DNA from 2 places in the Methylosinus sp. LW4 genome. Region 2 is predicted to be linked to the other one. Evidence: riboswitches for the same ligand, from Rfam matches in the RefSeq annotation. Region 2 holds a riboswitch; the other holds the start of a gene.
The links. Region 2 has a riboswitch for cobalamin ahead of METLW4_RS0100960 (CbtB domain-containing protein). Riboswitches for the same ligand answer to the same signal wherever they lie in the genome.
Positions count from the first base shown of each region.

Region 1: it holds a riboswitch for cobalamin, as region 2 does, so the genes downstream of both, METLW4_RS0108210 (TonB-dependent receptor plug domain-containing protein) here and METLW4_RS0100960 (CbtB domain-containing protein) in region 2, are expected to answer to the same signal.

Region 1 covers NZ_KB900626.1:1,618,639-1,626,254, forward strand. The annotation lists gene METLW4_RS0108205 (DUF7676 family protein) at 1-323, opposite strand, end outside; gene METLW4_RS0108210 (TonB-dependent receptor plug domain-containing protein) at 349-2,373, opposite strand; cobalamin riboswitch at 2,485-2,688, opposite strand; gene METLW4_RS0108215 (cupin domain-containing protein) at 2,824-3,255, shown strand; gene METLW4_RS0108220 (NAD-dependent succinate-semialdehyde dehydrogenase) at 3,261-4,712, opposite strand; gene METLW4_RS0108225 (extracellular solute-binding protein) at 5,023-6,912, shown strand; gene METLW4_RS0108230 (microcin C ABC transporter permease YejB) at 6,919-7,616, shown strand, end outside.
Region 2 covers NZ_KB900626.1:188,058-195,673, reverse strand. The annotation lists gene cobN (cobaltochelatase subunit CobN) at 1-1,192, opposite strand, end outside; gene cobW (cobalamin biosynthesis protein CobW) at 1,202-2,236, opposite strand; gene METLW4_RS0100965 (CbtA family protein) at 2,233-2,940, opposite strand; gene METLW4_RS0100960 (CbtB domain-containing protein) at 2,948-3,133, opposite strand; cobalamin riboswitch at 3,165-3,360, opposite strand; gene METLW4_RS0100955 (nucleotidyltransferase family protein) at 3,408-3,746, shown strand; gene cobO (cob(I)yrinic acid a,c-diamide adenosyltransferase) at 3,751-4,389, shown strand; gene radC (RadC family protein) at 4,399-5,139, opposite strand; gene map (type I methionyl aminopeptidase) at 5,136-5,984, opposite strand; gene METLW4_RS0100935 (competence/damage-inducible protein A) at 6,145-6,897, shown strand; gene gpt (xanthine phosphoribosyltransferase) at 6,919-7,404, shown strand; gene METLW4_RS0100925 (hypothetical protein) at 7,412-7,616, opposite strand, start outside.

The DNA of each region.
Region 1 (7,616 bases), 1.4 Mb from region 2:
GCCGTGCGCCTGTGCCGCGCGAGTTCCGGCGGCGTCGGCCGGCTGCGCGGTCCTTTCGTCTCGCCGATGCAGACATGAAAATGCGTCTGCCCGAAAGCAATGGTGAGATAGCCATCGAGAAGACCGATATGCGTCGGCGCCTGATCGACATGAATCTCGAAGGCCGCGCCTTGAATGATCGGCCCGAACACGATCTCGCGCCAATGATTTTCGAAGAGATCGCGCAGCAGCGCTTCGAGGCTCGGCGCGTCGGTCGGCAGCGCGAAGACATCGACCGGCGTTCCATCCGGCTCCAGGCGCCGTTGCGGCGTCGCATTCGTCATCGGTTCATTCTCCCTTAAAACCTCGTCACCAGCTGAATTTCACGCCGCCATAGATAGAGCGTCCCGCCGTTCCGTAATTGAAGACTTCCTCGTAGCGCGCATCATTGACGTTCTCGATCCGCGCGAACACAGACATGCGTTCGTCGATCTTGTAATCGGCGAAGAGATCGAGCTTGGCGTAAGGCACAAGCGTCACGCGCTGCGAGAAAATATAGTCATAGTCGGGATTGGGGCCGACGTAGCTGAGGCGCGCCTCGAGTTCCAGCCCTGCGATTCCCGTGTAGATGAGGGAGCCCGTCGCTTTGTCGCGCGGCCGGCGGAACAGGCTGCGCTGCGTCGTCAGATTTTCCGCGGCGAGATGCGTGTAGCTGGCGCGCAAGCGCCATTCGCCGGGAACGACGATCGCCTCGCCGGAGAATTCGACGCCTTTCGTGCGCGCGCGGCCGACATTGTAATAGCAGCCGAAAGCCTGTGCCGCAGAACAGCTCGGCGCGCGGCCGAATTCGATGATGTCACGAAAGCGATTTTCGAACAGCGACACGGAGGCATAGAGACGCTCGCCGAACAAGGATTGATCGACGCCGACGTCATAGCCGACGCTCGTTTCCGGCGCGAGCGCCGGATCGCCATATTGACTGAAGCGCTGATAAAGCGAGGCGACGCGCGCGCCCGTGCCGGCGCTGCCGCGCAATTTGGTCCCGGTCTCCTCGAGGCGGTAAGCGGCGGTGGCGCGCCATGTCGCGAAGGTGCGGTTCTGATCGACGGCGTCGATACGTCCGCCATAGGAGAGATCGACGCGCTCGAGCATTGTGAACTTATGCTGCGCGAAGCCCGAATGCGTCGTCTGCGCAGCGTCGATCGGCGTGAATGTGGTCGGCGGAACCGGGTCCTGCGACGTGCGGACAGACTCCGTCTCATTGCGCGCGCCGAAGGTCAGCAGGCCGAATCCGCCAAGCGTGAGATCGCCCTGATATTCGAAGCCGCGCCGCGTTCCACGATAGCCGCGCCGGCAATTATAGGCGTCGAAGCTCGCATCATAGCAGGAGCGCGCCTGCCAGACGTCTCTGCTCGTCACATTGGCGAAGAGGGTGAAGCGATTGTGTAATGCGCGATCGAACATGTCGGCGTCGACGCGCGCAAAGCCTTGCGCGAATGTCGCATGCTGGTGGTTCTGCGGATCGTAGACGTCGATCGCCGAGAAGGAATAGGGATTGTCGAAGCGGATCGCGCTGTCATAGCCGTAGAAGCCGGCCTCGACCGCGACATCCTCATTCACGCGATAGCCGAGGCGCGCGCTGGCGCCGCCTTTTCTGGTCGGATCATTGGGCGGCAGAGGCGGCAGAGGCGTCTTGCCGTCGCCGATCGTCAGCGGGCGCGCAATGCGATAGCCATAGCGCGGATGGCCGTCGATCGTCAGCGCATCGATCGCGAATGCGTACCACAAGCGATCCTCGCTTCCCGAGACGCGCGCGCGCAAATGTCCGGTTCCATAGGAGCCGCCTTCCAGAGAGAGAGACGCGCGCGGCCGCCCCTCGCCTTTGCGCGTGACGATGTGAATGACGCCGCCCATCGCATCAGAGCCATAGAGCGCCGATTGCGGACCGCGCAGCACCTCTATGCGCTCTATGTCCGTGGCGACGAGGCCGCCGAGATCGACGGAGCCGTCGGTAGAGGAAGGATCGCCGATGCGCACGCCATCGACGACGACGAGCGTCTGGCCGGGCGTCGCGCCGCGTAGAAACACCGAGGTCTGCGCGCCGGGACCGCCCGTCTCATAGAGATCGAGGCCGGGCGCGCCGCGCAGCGCCTCGGTGAGGCCGGTCGCGCCGCGCTTCTCGATCTGCGCGGACGGAATGACGGTGACGGCGGAGGAGGATTTGTCGACGCGCTCCTCGACGCGATCGGCGGAGACAATGGTCGCCGCGCCGATCTCGACCGTGGGCAGAGCCTCCTGTCCCGCAGCGGAAGCGGGAAGGAAAAGCGTGGCGGAAAGAAACGCAATATGAGAAGCAGCGCCCGCGAGGGCGGCCCGATGGGACAGGGAGGACATTGCCGGAAGACTCGCAGCAGACGTGGGCCGTCACTGCGAAAGGTCGCGACCCTCTCGCGCATAGCGAAAAGGGGCTCGGCCGCCTCGGTGCACCCCGCCCGACGCTATCGCGCGTGACCACGACTGATGGCAGGTCTCCTGGCTCGCGGGTCAGCGCCTTCGGATCGCCTTCCCGGAGCGTCTGCTCCAGTGGCTCGTTTGATCCTCGGCTCGCCGCTCACAGTTGCGGGGGCAGCCGCGGCTTCGCGCCGTCGCCGGCGCTCACCGCATTCCCTTTTGATCCCTCGAGAGGGAACCATCGCCTTTCAATAGAGCCGCACAGCGCTCCCCTGTCAAGCACGCGGAACGAAGCCGCGCCCGGCGCGTTGGCACAGCGGCGGGACTCGTCCCAGGAACTCGCGCCCGGAACTCGCGCCATGGAAAATTCGATTAGAATTTCGGAGAAGATCAATGAGCGCCATTCACCTCGTCGCCACCAATGACCTGCCGCGCGCCAAAGTCGGCGGCGTGGACGATCCGAGCGTGCGCTGGGCGGGCGCCTTCGCCTCCTGCGGCGAGCATGGCGCGACGCAATCCTCGACCATCGTCTATGAGATCGAGCCCGGCGGACGGCTCGGCTGGCACACGGACGCCACCGAGGAGACCCAATATATTCTCGGCGGCTGCGGCGAGTTGCGCGCGGAAGGCGGCGTCGTCCATCATGTGCGGCCGGGCGACGTCTTCGTCATTCCGACGCCGCTGCGGCATGATCTCGTCAACACGGGCGAGGAAACGCTGCGCGCCGTCGCCTTCTTCGCGGCGCCGATGTTCACGCAGCGTTTCGACAATGTGATGATCGCGCCCGACGTGCATGTGCTGGGCACGCCGAACCGCGCAGGCTGAACGCCTCACATATTGCCGAGACAGACATATTTGATCTCGAGATAGCTCTCTATTCCGTATTTGGAGCCCTCGCGTCCCATGCCCGATTGCTTCACGCCGCCGAAAGGCGCCGCCTCGCTCGACATCAGCGACTCGTTGACGCCGACCATGCCGAACTCCAGCTGCTCGGCGACGCGGAACACGCGCGCTATGTCGCGGCTGTAGAAATAGGCGGCGAGGCCATAATGCGTCGAATTGGCGAGGCGGAGCGCCTCCGCTTCATCCTCGAAAGTGGTGATCGCGGCGACAGGGCCGAAGATCTCCTCCGCGAAAATCTGCATGTCCGGCCGCGTGTCGAAGAGCACGGTCGGCGCATAGAAATTGCCGCCGAGCTCATGGCGTCCGCCGCCGGTCAGCACTTTCGCGCCGCGCGCGCGGGCGTCGGCGACGAGACGCTCGACCTTCTCGACCGCCGCTTCCTCGATCAGCGGACCGATGACGACGCCGGGCTCGACGCCGCGCCCGACCTTCAGCCTGGAGGCCGCCTCGGCGAGCTTGGCGCCGAAGGCCTCGGCGACGTCTTTCTGCACGAGGAAGCGATTGGCGCAGACGCAGGTCTGGCCGCTGTTGCGATATTTGGTCGCGAGGGCGCCCTTCACCGCGAGATCGAGATCGGCGTCGGCAAAGACGATGAAAGGCGCGTTGCCGCCCAGCTCCATCGAGCATTTCTGCACATTCTCCGCCGCCTGGCGCAGAAGAATCTTCCCCACCTCGGTCGAGCCGGTGAAGCTGATCTTGCGCACGGTCGGGTTGGAGGTGAGCTCGGCGCCGACGCTGGCGGGGTCGTTGGTCGTCACCACATTGAGCACGCCGTCCGGCACGCCCGCGCGCTGCGCGATCTCGGCCATCGCTATCGCCGAGAGCGGCGTCAGCTCGGCCGGCTTCACCACCATTGTGCAGCCGGCGGCGAGCGCCGCGCCGGCCTTGCGCGCGATCATGGCGGAAGGGAAGTTCCAGGGCGTGATCGCGGCGGTGACGCCGATCGCCTGCTTGAACACGAGAATGCGCTTCTCGCGCGCCTGCTGCGGAATCACATCGCCATAGACGCGGCGGCCCTCCTCCGCGAACCAGTCGAAATAGGCGGCGGCATAGGCGATCTCGCCGCGCGCCTCGGCGATCGGCTTGCCCTGCTCCGCGGTGATGATCTGCGCGAGGCGCTCCTGATCGGCAAGCAGCAGATCATGCAGGCGCCGCAATATTTGCGCGCGCTCCTTGGCCAGCTTGCCGCGCCAACCGGGCAGCGCGCGCTCGGCGGCCTCGATCGCGCGGCGCGTCTCGGCTGCGCCCAGGTCCGGGACCTCGGCCAATACCGCGCCCGTGGCCGGATCGCGAACGGTGAAGGTCGCGCCATTGTCGGCGGCGACGAAGGCGCCGTCGATGAAGGCCTGGTGGCGGAACGGGCGGGGCTCTCTGGTCATCTCGGCTGCGCTCCCGACGCGATACGAAAGGGGCCATCGAATACGGCGCCTTGGCCAGCGGACACAACATTTAGCTTCCGCAAATCTCGCGGGGGCCCGCTCGCCAGCGGTCCCGCTGCCCGAAAAGCGGCGTTTTCCTCGCGTATCCGGCGCCCTCCCGCGGAAGGCGGAACCGCGGCCCCGGCTCGCGCGTCATATGGGAGGCGACTGCAATCTCATATGGCTTCATCCCGAAAATCCGACATAATCGCGGGATTCGCGTGAGCTGCCGCGCTCACGCCAGCCCTGACGCCCCGAAAGCGAGATCACCTTGGCTGAAACACGCAATTTTCTTCCTGTGACGCGCCGCCGGGCGCTCGCCGCCCTCTCGAGCCTCGCCGGGCTCGCCCTGCCGGGATGGGCCATCCGCCCCGCCTTCGCCGAAGCCGCGCCGGGCGAGACCGAGAGCCATGGGCTCTCCATCTTCGGCGAGCTCGCCGAGCCGGCGGATTTTCCGCATTTCGCCTATGTGAACCCCAAGGCGCCCAAGGGCGGAACGCTGGTGATGGAGCCGCCGCCGCCCGAGAAGAACAGCTATGATTCGCTGAATCCTTATATTCTGCGCGGCAATCCGGCGGCGGGCGTCGGGCTCATCTATGACACGCTGCTGGCCGGCAGCCTCGACGAGCGCGACGCGCTCTATGGTCTGGTGGCCAAAAAGGTGCGCATCTCCGCCGACAAGCTCACCTATACGTTCTTCCTGCGCAAGGAGGCGCGCTTTCACGACGGCTCGCCGCTCACCGCCCATGACGTCGCCTTCTCGCTCGACCTGCTGAAGGCGGAAGGCCATCCGATGATCTCGCAATCGCTGCGCGATCTCGTCAGCGCCAAGGCCGAGGCCGACGATGTTCTGGTGGTGAAGCTGGCGCCCGGCCGCGCCCGCGATCTGCCGATCATCGTCGCCAGCCAGCCGATCTTCTCCAAGGCCTATTACACCAAGCACAAGTTCAACGAGACGACGCTCGAGCCGCCGCTCGGCTCCTCCTCCTATAAGATCGGCGCGGTCGATCCGGGCCGCTTCATCTCCTTCCAGCGCGTGCCGGACTATTGGGCGAAGGATTTGCCGGTCAATGTCGGACAGGCCAATTTCGACACGATACGCTTCGATTATTACGGCGACCGCAATGTCGCTTTCGAGGCCTTCAAGGCCGGCGCCTTCACCGTGCATGAGGAATTCACCTCCGCAATATGGGCGACAGGCTATGATTTCCCGGCCTTTCGCGACGGTCGCGTCAAGCGCGAGGAAATTCCCGATTACAACATATCGGGAACGCAGGGCTGGTTCATAAACATACGCCGGCCGGTGTTCGCCGATCCGCGCGTGCGCAAGGCGCTCGGCTACGCATTCGATTTCGAATGGACCAATCATAATCTGATGTACGACTCGTACAAGCGCACGAGCTCTTATTTCGAGAATTCCGATCTCGAGGCCGTCGGCGTTCCGACGCCGGCCGAGCTCGCTCTGCTCGAGCCATTCCGCGATCGTCTGCCTAAGGACGTCTTCGAGGCGCCGTTCCAGCCGCCGGTGTCGGACGGCTCGGGACAGGATCGCAATCTCTTGCGCAAGGCCGTCGATCTTTTGACCGAGGCCGGCTGCACGCGCAAGGACGGCCTGCTGCGCCTGCCCGACGGCAAGCCGCTCGAGTTCGAGTTCCTCTACAACACCAGCATGTTCGAGCGGCACACGCAGCCCTTCATCAAGAATCTGAAGCTGATCGGCGTCAACGCCCGCATGCGCATCGTGGACGCGGCGCAATACAAATCCCGCATCGACGACCATGATTACGACGTCATCATGGAGCGCGTGCGCATCGCCTATTCGCCGGGCGAGGAGCTGCGCATCATGTTCGGCTCCGAGGCGGCGCGCACCAAGGGCTCGCAAAATGTCATCGGCGTCGCCGATCCCGTCGTCGACGCGCTCATAGAAAAAGCGCTGGTCGCCAATTCGCGCGAGGAGCTGGCCGCCATCTGCCGCGCGCTGGACCGCGTGCTGATCGCCGGCCAATATTGGATTCCGCATTACTACAAGCCGACGCATTGGATCGCCCATTGGGACGTGTTCGGCCGCCCGGAGCGCTATCCGCGCTTCGACACGGGCATAGCCGCGACGTGGTGGTGGGACGACGCCAAGGCGCGCAAGATCAATTACGCGGGGCGCTGAACCACTATGGCGGCTTACATTCTGCGACGCTTGCTGCTGATGATCCCGACGATCCTCGGCATCATGCTCATCTCTTTCGCCATTGTGCAATTCGCCCCCGGCGGTCCCGTCGAGCGCGTCATCGCGCAGCTGCAGGGCTATGACATGGGCGCGACCTCGCGCTTTTCCGGCGGCGGCGGCGATGTCGGCCGCGGAGGCGCGGCGACTCCCGGCGCAGGCGCCGAGGGCGCCTCCAAATATCGCGGCGCGCAGGGGCTCGACCCCAAATTCATCGCAGAGCTGGAAAAGCAGTTCGGCTTCGACAAGCCGGCCTGGGAACGCTTCCTGCTGATGGTGAAAAATTACGCCGTCTTCGACTTCGGCCGCAGCTATTTTCGCGACGAGAGCGTGCTGAAGCTCATCGGCGAAAAGCTTCCCGTGTCAATGTCGCTCGGCCTATGGATGACGCTCATCTCCTATTCCGTCTCCATTCCGCTCGGCATCGCCAAAGCGGTGCGCGACGGCGAGCGTTTCGATTCTTGGACGTCCAATCTCGTCATCATCGGCTATGCGATACCGAGCTTCCTCTTCGCAATGCTGCTCATCGTGCTCTTCGCCGGCGGCTCCTTCTGGCAGATTTTCCCATTGCGCGGCCTCGTCTCGGAGAATTTCTCGGAGCTGCCGCTCATCGGTAAGGCGGGCGATTATCTGTGGCACATCTGCCT
Region 2 (7,616 bases):
CTATGCGCGACGGCTCGGGCGAATGGCGGATTTCTGCGAATTCGCTCATCGCGCATTCGCGCGTTTGCGCCTTGAAGGAGACGGCGCCGGCGAAGATGCGGCCGTCGACTTCCGGCAGCACGACATTCATCGCGAGATCGGCGCCATTGGCGCCGCGCTTGGAGCTCTCCCAGGCTTCGCGCGTCGAAGTGGCGAGCGCGATTTGCAGAACCGGCGCGTCGGCGCGATCGAGAATGGAGCCGCCGTCCGTGCGCGCGGAGAAGGCGGTGGCGTTGAGAATCACATCGGGACGGAAATCTGCGATCGTCTGCGCGAGCAGCGTCTCGCAAGCGGCGTCCTTGAGGCTGGCGACGAAATAGGCTTCGACGCAGAAGCCGCGCGCATGCAACGCATCGGCGAGCGCGACGATCGGCGCGAAATCGCCGGCGAGCCAGGCGGAGCGATAGAAGGTGACGAGCGCGCGCGGCGCCGATGCCACCTGTGCGCCGCTCGATTGGCCGAAGGCTCCCTCATCCTCAGGAGCCCGCGCAGCGGGCGTCTCGAAGGACGATGGAGCCGTTACGCGCGGTCCTCTGGAGTTCCCCCTCGCGCTTCGAGACGGTCGCTGCGCGACCTCCTCAGCATGAGGGGGAGCGTGGTTGTTTCGGCAGGCTTGCTCGCAGCGGCCGGCGAGCGGCGCGGGCGCGCTCTCGCGCCAAGGCGTGGGCGTTCCGGCGAGAGTCGCGGCGTAGCCGAGGAGGGAACGCAGATTGTCCGGTCCGCCGTCGCGGAAGAAGGACCAGATGCGCGCGAGCGCGTCGGAAGAAAGCGTGGAGGCTCGCTCCAGCCTTTCATCGCCATGCATGTCGCCCGGAACGATCGCCAGCGCGAAGCCGCGCATGCGCGCCGCGGTCGCGAGCTCGTCGACGCCATAGGCCCAGTAATCCTTGCCGCCGAGCAGGCGCACGACCACGAGCCGCGCATGACGCGCGACCTTGTCGACGTAGAGATCGACCGAATAGGGGTGCTTCAGCCGGGCGAGCGAGGCGCAGCGCAAGGAGGGAAGCGCGGCGTTCTGCTCATGCAGCTCGGCGAGGAGGCAAAGCTCGGCGTCGGAGAAGGAGAGGAAGACGATTTGCGCCGGCGTCTGCCCGAGGTCGACCGCCGCCTCATTATCGTCGAGGCCATGGAGATCGCGCGCGAGCAGATGCATGGCGCGTCCTCAGCTCGTCAGCATGGCCGTCACGCCCGCGCGATCGAGACCCTTCTCGCCGATGACGACGAGGCGGCTCGCGCGCGTTTCATCGGCGCGCCAGGGGCGGTCGAACTGATGACGGAAACGCGCGCCGACGCCCTGCACCAAGAGGCGCATCGGCTTGCCGGCGATTTCGACGAAGCCTTTCATGCGCAGAACGTCATGCGCCTCGGCGACGCGGGCCAGGCGCTCGATCAGCTCGGCAGGATCGCGCGCGGCGGCGATCTCGACGACGAAGCTCTCGAAATCATCGTGATCGTGGCCCTCTTCCGTATCATGGTGAGAGGGGCGATTGACGAGATCGTCCTCCGCCGCCGCGCCGAGGCCGAGCAGTATGGCGGGATCGAGCCTGCCCTCGCTGGCGCGCAGCAACTTTATCGCACGGGGCGCCGTGGCGCGGATTTGCTCTGTGACTTGCGCTTCGTCTTCCGCGCTCAGCAGATCGGTCTTGTTGAGCACGATGAGATCGGCGCAGAGCAGCTGATCCTCGAACACTTCTTCCAGCGGATTGTCGTGGTCGATCGCGAGGGTTTCGGCGCGCTCTTTGGCGATGGCGTCGAGATCATCGGCGAAGCGGCCCGCCGCCACCGCCGGGCCGTCCACCACGGCGATGACGCCATCGACGGTGAGATGCGGGCGGATCGTCGGCCATTCGAAGGCTTTCACCAGAGGCTTGGGCAGAGCGAGGCCGGAAGTCTCGATGATGATGTGCTCGGGCCGGTTCGGATGCGCGAGCAGCGCCTCGATCGCCGGCGCGAAATCATCGGCCACGGTGCAGCAGAGGCACCCATTGGCCAGCTCGACGATGTTTTCCTCGGGGCAATTCTCCACGCCGCAAGCGCGAAGAATGTCGCCGTCCACGCCGACATCGCCGAACTCGTTGATGATGAGCGCGAGGCGGCGGCCGCGCGCCGTCTCGAGGATATGGCGAATCAGCGTCGTCTTGCCGGCGCCGAGAAAGCCGGTGACGATGGTGGCGGGGATTTTGGCGAGAGCGCTCATGCCGCGGTCTCCGCGCCGGTCTTTGTCGGCAGACGGCGCCAGACGAAGCCGACCGCCGCGCCGACCAGAATCCAGGTGATCGCGTGAATGGCGAGCGAAGCGGCGGCGAAACGCGCGGCCAGCTCGGCCGGCGCAGTGCTCTCTGGCGCAGGCGGCTGCGGCGCTCCGACGAGATGCGGCGCGAGAATCAGCACGACGCCGAGCGCCTTTACGAGCGGGCGCTCGACGCGCAGCAGCGCAAAAAGGCCGGCGCCGGTCGCGGCGGCTGTACCGATCCACCAGAGCTGGCGCGCGGCGAGATCGCCCGCGGCGCTGCCCGGCAGCTCCGGCGCGAGGCCGAGGCTGGTGGCGAGGCCCGTGGAGGCGAAAGCGCAGACGCCCCATAGCGCGGCGCGCTTGGGCTCGATCGTCTCGCCGGAGAGCAGCATCAGAGCCAGCAGCACGAAAGCGTAGCCGATGGAGGTGACGCTGGTGGCGAGGCTGGTCGCGGCGGTGCGCTGGAGGCCCGGCGCGGGCTCCCAAGCGGGCTCGACGGCGTGCGCGTGCTGATGCGCCTCGACTCCGGCATGGGCCTGCTCGGCCGCGGTCTCATAGACCTCGGCGGCGAGGATCAGCGGAGTCGTGGTGACATTCTGCAGGGCCGCGACCGCTAGCCCCGCGAGAAGGCCGGCCAAAAGGCCGACCGCGAGGAGTCGCTGGATCACCGCTGCGTCAATGGCAGGGGAAGCCGAGCGAATGGCGCGAATCATGCGCGGCGTTATGCGCGACGCTCGCATAGGAGAAGCCGGCGAGATAGACGAGGCCGGCGCCGAGCGTAAACACGACCAGCGCGGCGCGCAGGATCTCGAGGCGGCTGGCGGAGACGATCGCGGTGGCGGAAAGGGTCTTCGTGGTCATGTTCTGCTCCTCGCCGCCCCACCGGCGGCCTCAATGGTTTCGGGCGACGGCAGGTCTCCTGGCTCACGGGTCGCTGCGCGCGCCGCCTTCCCGGGCTTTTGACCCAGTGGCATCACGGGCGCGCGCTCGCCGCTCACAGTTGCGGGGGCAGCCGCGGATCAGGGGCGAGCCCCATACCGCATTCCCTCTTCGCCTCCTTGCGGAGGACCGTCGCAACCAGTCATAATCTGGCGCTCGGGCGCCGTCAAACGGCGCGGCTACGAGGAGTTGACGAATGTCTGCCCTGGTCTTCCCCGACCCGGACGCGTTGGCCGCCGTCTGCCGTCGGCATCACATCCGCAGGCTCTCCTTGTTCGGCTCTGAGCTGTCGGGCTCTGCTCGGCCGGACAGCGATATCGATCTCCTGGTCGAGTTCGAGCCGGATCGCGAGCCGGGGCTGCTCGGAATGGCCCGCATCGAGACGGAACTGTCCGAACTGCTCGGCGGACGGACCATCGACCTGCGCACGGCCGGGGATCTCAGCCGATATTTTCGTGAGGACGTCGTACGCAAGGCCGAGAACATCATTGCTGACGGCAGTCTCGACAGACGCCCCAGCCCTGCGCTTTATTAAAATCATGACCGACGCCAGCAAGCCGCTCGAAGAAGACGCCGCCCGCCGCCATCGCGAGAAGATGGAGAAGCGCAAAGCCGTGCAGGACGCCGAGGTCGCCGGCAAGAGCATCGCCGAAAAAGGCCTGCTGATGGTCCATACCGGCCCCGGCAAGGGCAAATCGACCGCGGCCTTCGGCCTCGCTCTGCGGGCGATGGGGCATGGGCTCGCGGTGGGCGTCGTGCAATTCGGCAAGGGCGCCTGGGACACGGGCGAGCGGCGCATTCTCGAGAGGCTCGGCGGCGAAGACGGGCTGCTCGTCTGGCACACGCTCGGCGAAGGCTTCACCTGGGAGACGCAGGACCGCGCCCGCGACGAGGCGGCGGCGCGGCGCGCCTGGGAGAAGGCGAAGGAGCTGATGGCCTCGAAGCCGATTCGGCTGCTCGTGCTCGACGAATTGTCGATCGCGCTCCGTTACGAGCATCTGCCGCTCGACGAGGTGATCACGGCGCTGACGGCGCGGCGCGTCGACCTCCACATCGTCGTTACCGGCCGCAACGCCAAGCCGGAGCTGATCGCGGCGGCCGATCTCGTCACCGAGATGACAATGGTCAAGCATCACTTCCAGGCCGGGGTGAAGGCCCAGCCCGGCATCGAGTTTTGAGGCGGCGCCTCAAATGAATTTCAGCCCTTTCAAGCTCGAATGCCCATTCCGCCCGACGATCAGATGGTCGTGCACAGCGATGCCGAAAGGCTGCGCTATGGCGATAATGTCCAGCGTCATGCGAATGTCGGCGGTGGAGGGAGTCGGATCGCCGGAGGGGTGATTATGCGCCAATATCAGCGCGGAAGAGCCCAGCTCCAACGCCCGCCGCACCACCTCGCGCGGATAGACGGGCGTGTGATCCACCGTGCCGACGCCCTGAACCTCATCGGCGATCAAGGCGTTGCGCTTGTCGAGGAAGAGAATGCGGAACTCCTCGCGCTCGGCATAGGCCATGGCCGTGCGGCAATAGTCGATCACATCGATGAAGGAGCCGAGCACGGTCCGCTTCTGCAGATTGCTGCGCGCGAGGCGCCTTGCCGTCGCCTCCATCAGCTTCAGCTCGCAGATCGCCGCCTCGCCGAGCCCGTCGATCTCGCGCAGCCGCTCCGGCCGCGCCGCCGCCACCTCGGAAAATGAACCGAATCGCGCGATCAGCGCCTTGGCCAGAGGCTTGACGTCGCGCCGCGGAATAGCGCGGTAGAGCACCAGCTCCAAAAGCTCGTAATCGGCGAGCGCGGCCTCGCCCGCCTCCAGGAAACGGTCGCGCAGCCTCTGCCTATGGCCATGAAAATGCGGCGCCTCCTCGCGCAGACCGTCGGCGGGCTTGTCGCCGGCCGGTCGGCGCCGAGGGACGCGCGTCTCGCTCATTCGGCGCTGGCCGCGTCCGGCGAGGCTCCATTGGGATTGTCGAGCCCGGCGGGCGAGGCGGTGAAAATTTCCACCCCCGTCTCGGTCACGCCGAGCGAATGCTCGAACTGGGCCGAGAGCGAGCGGTCGCGGGTGACGGCGGTCCAGCCGTCGCCGAGGATCTTCACCTGCGGCCGGCCGAGATTGATCATCGGCTCGATGGTGAAGAACATTCCGGGCCGAAGCTCCACGCCCTGCCCGGCGACGCCGTAATGCAGAATATTCGGCTCGTCGTGGAACAGGCGGCCGAGCCCATGGCCGCAGAAATCGCGCACCACGGAGCAGCGCTCGGCCTCGGCGAAACGCTGGATCGCCGCGCCAATGTCGCCGGTGGTGGCGCCCGGCTTCACCGCCGCTATGCCGCGCATCAGGCTCTCATAGGTCACGTCGATGAGGCGCTGGGCGCGGCGCGGAACCTCGCCCACGGCGAACATGCGGCTGGCGTCGCCATGCCAGCCGTCGATGATGAAGGTCACGTCGACATTGACGATATCGCCGTCGCGCAGAGGCTTGTCGTCTGGAATGCCGTGGCAGACCACATGGTTGATCGAGGTGCAGATGGATTTGCGATAGCCGCGATAGTCGAGCGGAGCCGGATAGGCGCCATTGGCTATGGCGAAGTCGAAGACGAGATCGTCCAGCTCCTTAGTGGTGACGCCGGGCTTCACATGCGGGACGAGCATGTCCAGCGCCTCGGCCGTCACCCGGCCGGCGAGACGCATGCCCTCGAAATCCTCGGGGCCGTGAAGCTTGATCTGGCCGCTCTTGCGGCCCGAGCCCGCGAGATGGGACTCGACGAATGTCATGCTGCGCTCTCTGTTGGTCCTCGCCGGCTTCAGCTTATAAATTAAGAAATTGACGGCGCAAAGCAAGATACGCATCGACGCAGCGGGGCGGCCCCGAGGCTGGCCTCGGCCGCGGCGGTGGCATAGAGTTCGGGCGAGACTGACCTCGAGGAGCGGCCCGATGGAACGCGAAGAGATCGTTACGGCCGCCGTGCTCGTGATCGGAGACGAAATCCTCTCCGGCCGCACGCAGGACCTCAACACCAATTATATCGCCAAATATCTCGGCGAATTGGGGGTGGACCTGCGCGAGGTGCGCGTCGTGCCGGATGTGGAGGAGGAGATCGTCGCCGCGCTGAACGCGCTTCGCTCCCGCTATGGCTATGTCTTCACCACGGGCGGCATCGGACCCACCCATGACGACATCACGGCCGACGCCGTGGCCAAGGCTTTCGGCGTGCCGATCGGCGAGGATGAGCGCGCCATCGCCATGCTGCTGGAGCGCATCGCCCTGCAGGACCTCAATCCCGCCCGCCGGCGCATGGCTCGCATTCCGCAGGGCGCCGACCTTATCGAAAACGCGATTTCCAAGGCGCCGGGCTTCATGATCGGCAATGTCATCGTCATGGCCGGCGTGCCGATCATCATGCAGGCCATGCTGGACGCCGCGGCGGGACGCATCGTCAAAGGCGTGAAGGTGCAGGTCGCGACCGTCGACGCTCATAATATTCCAGAGGGACGCTACGCGGCCGATCTCGAGCGCATCGCCAAGGAGCATGAGACGGTGACGGTCGGCTCCTATCCCTCCTTCTCCAGCGCCGGCGTGCGCAATCAGATCGTGCTGCGGAGCCGCGACGGCGCCGAGCTGGAGGCGGCGACGCAGAAGGTGCGCAAGCTGATCGTCGAGCTCACCGCCAATGGAACGCCGCTCTGAGGCGAGGGGGAGATCACGACAATGGAAGACAAGGCCTTTCCGGTTTCCTGGGACGCGTTCCACCGCGACGCGCGCGCGCTCGCTTGGCGGCTTTCGGCGGTGGGCGGCTTCTCCGCCATTGTCGCGGTGACGCGCGGCGGGCTGGTGCCGGCCGGCGTCGTCGCGCGCGAGCTCGGCATTCGGGTCATCGATACGATCGGCGTCGCCAGCTATCAGGAGGAGACCCAGCGCGGCGAGGTCCGCGTGCTGAAGCCGCTCTCCGAGACGATTCTCACCCTGCCGAGCGAGGAGGTGCTGATCGTCGACGATCTCGTCGACACGGGCGCGACGGCGAAAGTGGTGCGCGCCCTGCTGCCCAAGGCGCATTTCGCCACCGTCTACGCCAAGCCGCAGGGCCGGCCGCTGGTCGACACTTTCGTCACCGAGGTCTCGCAGGACACTTGGATTTTTTTCCCCTGGGACACAGGCCTCAGCTTCCAGGCGCCGATCGCGCGCGGATCGTCCTGACGGGCGCCTATCGCCGATAGGCCGCGCAATCGAAGATGGCGTAATGCTCGATCGGGGTCCAATGCGGCGCCCCGCCGGCAAGATGCAGCGAGAAGCGCGGCGGGCCGCGCCAGAAGCGCGCTTCCAGACCCTCGGCGAGCGCGCCCGGCGATTCGACCGCGCCGACGACATAGGCCGGGGCGTCCGAGCGGACGCAGAGGCGCTCGAGCGAG